DNA from 3 places in the Shewanella amazonensis SB2B genome. Region 3 is predicted to be linked to each of the others. Evidence: predicted binding sites of a transcription regulator. Region 3 holds the regulator's gene; each other region holds the start of a gene.
What was found. Region 3 encodes NrdR, which represses ribonucleotide reductase genes. Its sites were predicted from a motif close to AAACACNANATNTNGTGTTT; they were not measured.
Positions count from the first base shown of each region.

Region 1: the regulator NrdR is predicted to act here: its motif matches at 1,635-1,654, upstream of nrdD (anaerobic ribonucleoside-triphosphate reductase).
Region 2: the regulator NrdR is predicted to act here: its motif matches at 1,897-1,916, upstream of nrdA (class 1a ribonucleoside-diphosphate reductase subunit alpha).

Region 1 is NC_008700.1:1,562,071-1,565,351, forward strand. It holds gene SAMA_RS19680 (hypothetical protein) at 201-374, shown strand; gene rssA (patatin-like phospholipase RssA) at 469-1,404, shown strand; gene nrdD (anaerobic ribonucleoside-triphosphate reductase) at 1,678-3,281, shown strand, end outside.
Region 2 is NC_008700.1:2,114,314-2,117,594, forward strand. It holds gene nrdA (class 1a ribonucleoside-diphosphate reductase subunit alpha) at 1-1,759, opposite strand, end outside; gene SAMA_RS09015 (HAD family hydrolase) at 2,175-2,816, opposite strand; gene ubiG (bifunctional 2-polyprenyl-6-hydroxyphenol methylase/3-demethylubiquinol 3-O-methyltransferase UbiG) at 2,827-3,281, opposite strand, start outside.
Region 3 is NC_008700.1:1,228,776-1,232,056, forward strand. It holds gene glyA (serine hydroxymethyltransferase) at 240-1,493, shown strand; gene nrdR (transcriptional regulator NrdR) at 1,597-2,046, shown strand; gene ribD (bifunctional diaminohydroxyphosphoribosylaminopyrimidine deaminase/5-amino-6-(5-phosphoribosylamino)uracil reductase RibD) at 2,068-3,204, shown strand; gene SAMA_RS05305 (riboflavin synthase) at 3,242-3,281, shown strand, end outside.

The DNA of each region.
Region 1 (3,281 bases), 330 kb from region 3:
TAGCGCCATCGGCAGCTTGGCGCCATGACAAGTGTGCGTCCGCCCGCGTTACAGCGCGCTCCCTATCGAAGATGTGTGTCAATATCCGTGACAATCGTCAAAAAACCGTTACCGGCGCTTTATTCGCCGGAATATTTGCCTTATGTTTGAGCGATTGAAAAATCTCAATCAACAACCACCCTGCCGCCCCGGAGGCGCAAATGGATTTTTGGATTGCACTCGCCATAGTCATTTTCGGTTGGATGATCCCGGTTTTGCACATCGGATTATCTGACGTGGTGACTGCCCGCCAAAAAAGTTGGTGGATACTGGCTGTGACTGTGGGGTCCTGGTTTGGCTGGCTGGGTTACCTATTTAAGGCCCGGCAACAATAGATTGTTTCCTTTCTTCCCAAGCGCTGGCTCCTGCCGGCGCTTGTCGTTTATAGTCAGAGTCATTCTTGCCTTCATCTTTGCAAAGGAGTCGTAGATGAGCCAACCCCGTATTGGAATTGCCCTGGGCAGTGGTGCAGCTAAAGGCTGGGCCCACATTGGGGTGTTCAATGCCCTCGATGAGTTGGGAATAAAGCCCGAACGGGTCGCCGGGTGTTCCATTGGGGCTTTGGTGGGGGCTGCTTATGTCAACGGTCGCCTCGGCGACCTCGAAGCCTGGGTCAGAAGTTTTTCGAGCTGGGATGTTCTTGGGCTGATGGACTTAAGCTGGCGCCGTGGCGGCCTTATCCGGGGGGAAAAGGTGTTTGATGTAATGCAAAGTCGCATCGGCAGTATGGACATTGAGTCCATGTCCATGCCCTTTATTGCGGTGGCGACTGACTTGTACAGTGGTCAGGAGATCTGGTTTCGCCAGGGCGATTTACGCCATGCGGTCAGGGCATCCTGTTCCATGCCAGGCATACTGCCGCCGGTGCGACAAGGGCACAGATGGCTGGTAGACGGCGCCGTAGTTAATCCTGTACCTGTGTCGGCCTGTCGTGCCCTTGATGTGGATTTGGTGATTGCGGTGGATTTGGATGGACAGCGTCGCAGCCGTATTCAGGCTGTGCCGGTTGACCTTCGCAGTGAGGCCATCAGTCCTCAGGAAGAAACCCGGGCCCTTGCCGAGCAAGAGGGCGGCTTTATGGACCTCTTTGCCCGCGGCCGCGACTATATCGCCAGCCTGTCGGATAAATTTGCCCTCGGTACCCGGGATGACCCCGGCATGCTGGCGGTGATGAACCAGTCCATGGAGATAGTGCAGCAACGACATAAGAGGGCACGTCTGATGGGCGACCCGCCCGATGTGTGCTTGGTCCCCAAGGTCGCCGACATAGGCACCATGGAGTTTCACCGCGCAGCCGAGGCCATAGATGCGGGCTACAGCGCTGTGATGGCCCAGGCCCATTTGCTGGAAGCTGCCCTCGGTTAATCCCGTTATTTCAGCGTAAAAGCCGCCAGTCTCTCAATGAGTCTGGCGGCTTTTTTGTGCCTGCCTAATGGTGATTTTTCTTCCGGTCAAGGGGCTAAATCGTGAAAGGGTTACCTGCCACAGGTTTTCAAAAAGGGGAAATTTATCTTTTTCCCAAACATGATCCATATCAAGGTATCGGTCTGGTATTTATCGCCTAATACACTACATTTTGTATCTGGATAAAAAATAAGCTCAACATATAGTGATTGGGTAAACGGAGAGGACCTGTATATGCCAGTGGTTATCAAGCGGGATGGTTGCCGCGCTGCCTTTGATGAAACCCGGTTGCGGGATGCTGTTATTGCAGCCCAGGGCGCAGCCGGTGTCGAGGATAAAGACTATGCGGCCACGGTGGCGTCGGTGGTGGCAGCCGAGGTGGCCCAGCGCGACGAAGTTGCTATCCACGAGCTGCAGGATGCAGTGGAAAACTGCCTGATGTCCGGTCCCTATAAAGAGGTTGCCCGTCACTATATCGAATATCGCCACGACAGAGACGTATGCCGCGAAGCAACCAGTCGACTGAATCTGGAAATCCGTTCGCTGGTGGAGCAAACCAATGCGGCGTTGCTGCATGAAAACGCCAATAAAGACTCCAAGGTGATCCCGACCCAACGTGACTTGCTCGCCGGCATTGTCGCCCGTCACTATGCCAAGCGCCACATTTTGCCCAAGGCGGTGGTGGCAGCCCATGAGGCGGGGGAGATACATTATCACGATCTGGATTACTCACCCTTTTTCCCTATGTTCAACTGCATGCTGATTGACCTTGCTGGCATGTTGACCAAGGGCTTTAAAATGGGCAACGCCGAAATCGAAACGCCCAAGTCTATTTCCACCGCGACTGCTGTGACAGCGCAGATCATCGCCCAGGTGGCCAGCCACATCTATGGCGGTACCACCATCAATCGCATCGATGAAGTGTTGTCACCCTATGTGGCCAAGAGCTATGACAAACACTACCAAACGGCGCTGCACTGGGGCATTACCGATGCGGTGGCCTATGCCCGTGCCCTGACAGAAAAAGAGTGTCACGATGCTTTCCAGTCGCTGGAATACGAAGTGAACACCCTGCATACGGCTAACGGACAGACCCCATTTGTCACCTTTGGCTTTGGTCTTGGCACCAGTTGGGAGTCGCGGCTGATTCAGCAGTCCATTCTTAAGGTGCGGATGGCGGGACTGGGTAAAAACCGCAAAACAGCAGTATTCCCCAAACTGGTGTTTGCCATCCGCGATGGCATCAATCACAAGCAGGGTGACTGCAACTACGATATCAAGCGTCTGGCACTCAAGTGCGCCACCGAGCGCATGTATCCGGACATTCTCAACTACGAGCAAGTGGTGCGTGTCACCGGGTCATTCAAAACCCCCATGGGCTGTCGCAGCTTCCTTGGGGTGTATGAAAAAGACGGTGAGTTGGAGCACGAAGGCCGTAATAACCTGGGGGTGGTCAGTCTTAACCTGCCACGTATCGCCATTGAAGCCGGTGGCGATGAAAGTCGCTTCTACAGCTTGCTGGAGGAGCGTTTGCAGGTGGCACGACAGGCCCTCGATAGCCGCATTGAACGCCTGAAAGGGGTGAAGGCCCGGGTTGCGCCGATTCTGTACATGGAAGGAGCATGCGGCGTTCGACTGCGCCCGGACGATGATATTGAGCCCATATTCAAAAATGGTCGTGCGTCCATCTCCCTTGGCTACATAGGCCTGCATGAAACCGTAAACGCCCTTTATGGTACGCAGGAGCATGTGTACGACTCCGAGGAGCTTCGGCAAAAAGCCGTTGCCATCGTGGCGCGCCTCAAGCAGGCCACCGAGCAATGGAAGCAGGAAACCGG
Region 2 (3,281 bases), 890 kb from region 3:
GATCGCGCTTATAGGTGTCGATTGGCAGAATACCCTGAGAGTAAGTCGTCTCATGGAACGCCGGACAGGCGCCTTTTTCCTTTGCCAGATTCATCGAGGCTTTCAGCAGGTTGAACTGAATAGCTTCGAATGTCTTGTGGGTCAGGTTGTTGGCACTGCCATCTGAATATTTTTTGCCGTTTTTAGCCAGGTAGTTGGCAAAGTTAATCACACCAATACCCAGGGTACGACGGTTCATGGAGCCAAGCTTGGCTGCCTTGATGGGGTAGTCCTGATAGTCCAGCAGGCTATCGAGAGCACGTACCGCGAGGTCTGACAAACCTTCGAGTTCTTCAAGGTTCTCGATGGCACCCAAATTCAGTGCTGACAGAGTACAGAGTGCGATTTCACCATTGGTATCGTCCACGCTGTCCAGTGGTTTGGTTGGCAGTGCAATTTCCAGACACAGGTTTGACTGGCGGATAGGGGCAACGCTTGAGTCAAATGGGCTGTGGGTGTTGCAGTGATCCACGTTCTGCACATAGATACGACCGGTTGAGGCACGTTCCTGCATCATCAATGAGAACAGTTCAACGGCCTTAAGCGACTTTTTACGGATGCTCGGTTCTTGCTCGTACTTGGTGTACAGGCGCTCGAATTCATCCTGATTTTCAAAGAAGGCATCGTACAGGCCGGGCACGTCTGACGGGCTGAACAGGGTGATGTTCTCACCCTTGATCAGGCGCTGATACATGAGTTTGTTCAGCTGTACGCCATAGTCCAGATGCCGGATACGGTTGTCTTCAACGCCGCGGTTATTCTTCAGCACCAGCAGCGACTCTACTTCCAGGTGCCAAATTGGATAGAACAGCGTTGCCGCGCCGCCACGCACACCGCCCTGAGAGCAGGACTTCACCGCAGTCTGGAAATACTTATAGAAAGGCAGACAGCCAGTATGGAACGCTTCACCGCCACGGATTGGGCTGCCCAGGGCGCGGATACGGCCTGCATTCACGCCGATACCGGCGCGCTGACTCACGTACTTCACGATGGAAGAGGCAGTGGCGTTGATAGAATCCAGGCTGTCACCACACTCAATCAGTACGCAGGAGCTGAACTGGCGGGTAGGAGTACGTACACCGGACATGATGGGTGTAGGCAGCGAAATCTTGAAGGTAGATACTGCATCATAGAAGTCTTTTACATACTTCAGACGGGTCTCTTTTGGATAACCGGCAAACAAGCAGGCTGCAACCAGGATGTAGAGGAACTGGGCGCTCTCGTACACTTCGTGAGTGACACGGTTTTGAACCAGGTATTTGCCTTCCAGCTGCTTCACGGCGGCGTATGAGAAATTCATATCGCGCCAGTGGTCTATGTAGCTGTCTAAAACGTCCAGTTCTTCTTTGGTGTAGTCTTCGAGGATGTGGCGGTCATACTTGCCCATCTCGACCAGCTTGACCACGTGATCATACAGCTTAGGCGGCTCGAACTGGCCAAAGGCCTTCTTGCGAAGATGGAATACAGCCAAACGGGCGGCCAGGAACTGATAATCTGGAGACTCGGGAGAGATCAGATCCGCAGCAGCTTTAATAATGGTTTCGTGGATGGCTTCGGTAGGGATGCCTTCAAAAAACTGCAGGTGCGAACGCAGTTCTACTTCAGAAACGGAAACATTTTTTAAGCCCTTGGCGGCCCAGGTAACCACGCGATGGATTTTGTCGAGATCGATCTGCTCGCGTTCGCCACTGCGTTTTGTGACTGTCATGTTGCTATTCATTGAAGATAGGCCTTTATAGATTGGTATTGCCCTACATATCCATGTAAACAATCGTGCCATGCGCCCCGAACCAGCGCTTTGTACTGGCACAACAAGCGTTTCGGGGTGGACACCTCTAGTGTGTCTGATTGCTACCAATACACAAGATATGGTGCTTATTGAAAGTTAAGATACAAGATAGTGAGGTAAGAGGGCATTTGCAAGTAAGAATTCGATGAAGAACTTGTGGATATCTTGAGGAAAAAAACTAACGTTAGTGTCGACTAACTTCCTAGCTCAATTTCCGTGTGCCATGTCGTTAATATGACACTTTTTTGACCCTGTCAGTGAAACGAATCGATCGCTTATCTTGCAAGCGATCGATTCATGATCCCTTGACAGTCTCACTGCCAGCGTCCTCGGCGTCAAACCCGCCTTAAAGGTGAGCAATCAAATCCTGAGGTCGCTTCAAATGTATATCGATTGGCCAATCATGGGCTTCATCGAGTGATGAAAGATAACCCCAGGAAGCCAGCACTGAAACCATGCCGGCATTACGGGCCGCTTCCATGTCACGTTTTGCATCCCCAAGATATAAGAGGTGTTCAGTATGCCGGCCAAGATGTGACGCGCCAAGTAACATGGGAGCTGCATCGGGTTTCCCACGGGTGACCGTATCGCCACTGATAAGCGTGGAGCACTGATGTGCCAGACCGAGTCTGTCCAATAGCGGTCTTGCATAGCGGGCTGCTTTATTGGTGACTATGCCCCAGGGGATGTGCCTGCTCTCTAAATGTTCAAGTAACAGATTTATACCGGGAAAGAGCTTCGCTTCGGTGCCATTCACCTTGCCGTAGTGCGCTAAAAGCGCCTGCTGGATCTGTATGGCCACATCCTCATCAAGATCTGGCTTAGCGGCTTTTACCAAGGCAAGGCTGCCATGGGAAGCAACGGGGCGCATACTGTCCAGATCCGCCCTTGAGAAGCCAAAATCCGCCAGAGCGAGGTTGAGTGCCGCCACTAAATCAGGAGCTGTATCTACCAGGGTACCATCCAGGTCAAACAACACTCCGCCCATGGATACAGGCTCACTCAAGGGGCTTTACCGTAGCAATCATGTAGTTAACTTCAACGCTGCTGGTATAGCGGAAGGTACCCGTGATGGGATTGTAAGTCACACCTGTGGCATCTTTACAGAGAAGCTCGGTTTGGTCGACCATAGCGATAAGCTCAGACGGGCGAATGAATTTGCCATGATCGTGGGTCCCGACAGGTAACATTTTCAGCAGGTATTCGGCGCCGAGAATGGTTTCCACATAAGAGCGCAGGTTACGGTTAATGGTGGAGAAGAACACGTATCCACCCGGTTTAACCATGTCGCAACAGGCGGCTATCACCGAGAGGGGATCCGGAACGTGTTCGAGCATTTCCATGCAGGTGACCACATCATAGGCTTCTCTATTTACCTCTCTGTGCTCTTCTGCCGTGCAGCGCTCGTAATTTAGGGATACACCCGTCTCAAGGGCGTGTAATCTCGCCACTT
Region 3 (3,281 bases):
TCTCTCTGCGATTTACAAATAGAATTAAGCGCTGAAAATTGGCCGAAGTTTACCAAGTCGGGGCACTATTCTCCAGATGGCGATGTGAAATCCCATTCACCAGACAGGTTGTTTTGATGATGAAACACAGTCATCGGTACAGAGAGGGATTTTCATCATATTGCGGCTGGGATTGTGATCGATTGCAGAGTAGAATACCGCGCAACCCTACCTATAAGATTTGCCAGCTGGAGTGACCAATGCTGAAGAAGACCATGAATATTGCCGACTATGATCCCGAGCTGTTCAAGGCGATTGAAGACGAAACCCTTCGCCAGGAAGAGCATATCGAGCTGATTGCCTCCGAGAACTACACTTCTCCCCGCGTGATGCAGGCTCAGGGTTCACAGCTGACCAACAAGTACGCCGAAGGTTATCCTGGTAAGCGTTACTATGGTGGTTGTGAGTACGTCGACATCGTGGAAACCCTGGCCATCGAGCGCGCCAAAGAACTCTTCGGTGCCACTTTCGCCAACGTACAGCCACACTCCGGCTCTCAGGCCAACAGCGCCGTGTACATGACCCTGCTGCAGCCAGGCGACACTGTATTGGGTATGAACCTGGCCCACGGTGGTCACCTGACCCACGGCTCACCGGTAAACTTCTCTGGCAAGCTGTACAACATCATTCCTTACGGTATCGATGAAACCGGCAAGATTGACTACGACGAAATGGAACGTCTGGCCGTTGAGCACAAGCCAAAGATGATGATTGGCGGTTTCTCCGCCTATTCCGGCATCGTTGACTGGGCCCGCATGCGTGAAATCGCAGACAAAATTGGTGCTTACCTGTTTGTGGACATGGCTCACGTAGCTGGTCTCGTGGCGGCCGGTGTATATCCAAACCCGGTTCCACACGCTCACGTAGTCACTTCTACCACTCACAAGACCCTGGCCGGCCCCCGCGGCGGTATCATTCTGTCTGCTGCCAACGATGAAGACCTGTACAAGAAGCTGAACTCAGCGGTATTCCCAGGTGGTCAGGGTGGCCCATTGATGCACGTTATCGCAGGTAAAGCGGTAGCCTTCAAAGAAGCGCTGGAGCCTGAGTTCAAGGTGTACCAGCAGCAGGTTGTGACCAACGCCAAAGCCATGGTGGAAGTATTCCTCGAGCGCGGTTACAAAATCGTCTCCGGCGGCACCGACAACCACCTGATGCTGGTTGACCTGATTGGCCGCGACCTGACCGGTAAAGAAGCCGACGCCGCTCTGGGCGCTGCCAACATCACTGTGAATAAGAACTCAGTACCAAACGACCCACGTTCTCCGTTCATCACCTCCGGTATCCGTATCGGTACTCCAGCGATCACCCGTCGTGGTTTCAAAGAAGCCGAGGCCCGCGAGCTGACTCACTGGATCTGTGATGTACTGGACAACGCCAAAGACGAGAGCGTGATTGCCCGCGTGAAAGGCCAGGTACTGGAACTGTGCGCTCGTTTCCCTGTTTACGGTTAACCTTTTAACCTGAATAGGATACACTCATGGCCGCTGCGATAGCGGCCATTTTTATTTGTATTGCGGTTCAATTTGTCCTTCATTCAGCACGCCAGGAGGCCCCATGCACTGTCCATTTTGCAACGCAACCGACACCAAGGTGATCGACTCCCGTCTGGTGGGAGAAGGGCATCAGGTAAGGCGTCGGCGGGAGTGCACTGAATGCCACGAGCGCTTTACTACCTTTGAAGGTGCCGAACTGGTGATGCCGAGGGTCATCAAGCGTGATGGCACCCGTCAGCCATTCGATGAAGAAAAGCTGCGCAGCGGTATGCTCAAAGCCGTGGAAAAACGCCCCGTGTCCATCGATCAGATTGACCAGGCGATGAACAAGATTAAGTCAACTTTGCGTGCCACCGGCGAGCGCGAAGTGCCCTCAGAGATGGTTGGCAACCTGATGATGGACAGCCTGATTGAGCTGGATAAGGTCGCTTATATCCGCTTTGCCTCCGTATACCGCGCCTTTGAAGATGTTTCTGAGTTTGGAGAGGCCATTGCCAGGCTTCAGAAGTAAGCACTGCGGCGGACTGTATCCATGAGTAATAACAGCGTTTTTTCCGCTCTTGACCGCGCCATGATGGCCCGCGCCATCATGCTGGCCAAGCGTGGCCAGTACACCACCCGACCCAATCCCAATGTGGGCTGTGTGATAGTTAATGACGCCGGTGACATCGTTGGCGAAGGATGGCATATCCGCGCAGGCGGCCCCCATGCCGAAGTGCATGCCCTCAAGGCTGCCGCAGACAAGGCCCGGGGCGCCACTGCCTATGTCACTCTTGAGCCCTGCAGTCACTATGGACGCACACCGCCCTGCGCCAAGGCGCTGATTGACAATGGCTTAAAGCGTGTCGTGGTGGCCATGACCGACCCCAACCCCCAGGTGGCGGGCAGGGGGATTAAGCTGCTTCAGGATGCTGGCATCGAAGTGGCTCACGGCCTGATGGAAGCCGAGGCGCGCGCACTGAACCCGGGCTTTTTGTCGCGGATGGAGCGTAAACGCCCGTTTGTGACCGTCAAAGTAGGGGCGAGTCTCGACGGAAAAACCGCACTGTCCAGTGGTGAGTCCAAGTGGATAACAGGTCCCGAGGCGCGCCGCGACGTGCAAAGGCTTCGGGCCAAATCCTGCGCCCTGATTACCGGTATCGATACTGTGCTGTTGGATGACCCCAGCCTCAATGTTCGCCACGGTGAACTTGGCAGTCTGGGAGCAAGCCTGACGGAGCCCGAGCTTATCCAACCCATTCGGGTTGTGCTAGACAGTCAGCGGCGTATGAGCACTGATGCCAAACTCTTTGGTATCACTGGCCCGATACTGCTGGTGTCTGCAGAGCCATATGATGAGAAATTTTTGCACTCGCTGCCGGACTTTGTTACCTGTTTGATCCTGCCCGGTTCCCATGGCCGTATCGACCTTGCCGCACTGCTTAGCCACCTCGGTGAAAACTGCAACCGGGTGCTGGTTGAAGCCGGCGGAACCCTCGCCGGCGCCTTTATCGCCGCGGGACTTTGTGATGAGCTGGTGCTGTATCAGGCGCCAAAACTCCTTGGCAGCCATGGCCGCGATATGCTGCAACTGCCCGACTATCAGACCATGGCCGAGGTGCCGGGTCTTAAGCTTATTGATGAGCGTAAAGTGGGCCAGGATTGGCGCTTTACCTTCACTGTGGCCTGAGTGTCAGCATCTGCTGCATCGAGCCTAAAGAGGATTTATGTTTACCGGGATCATTGAAGCCGTTGGCCAGTTAAGAC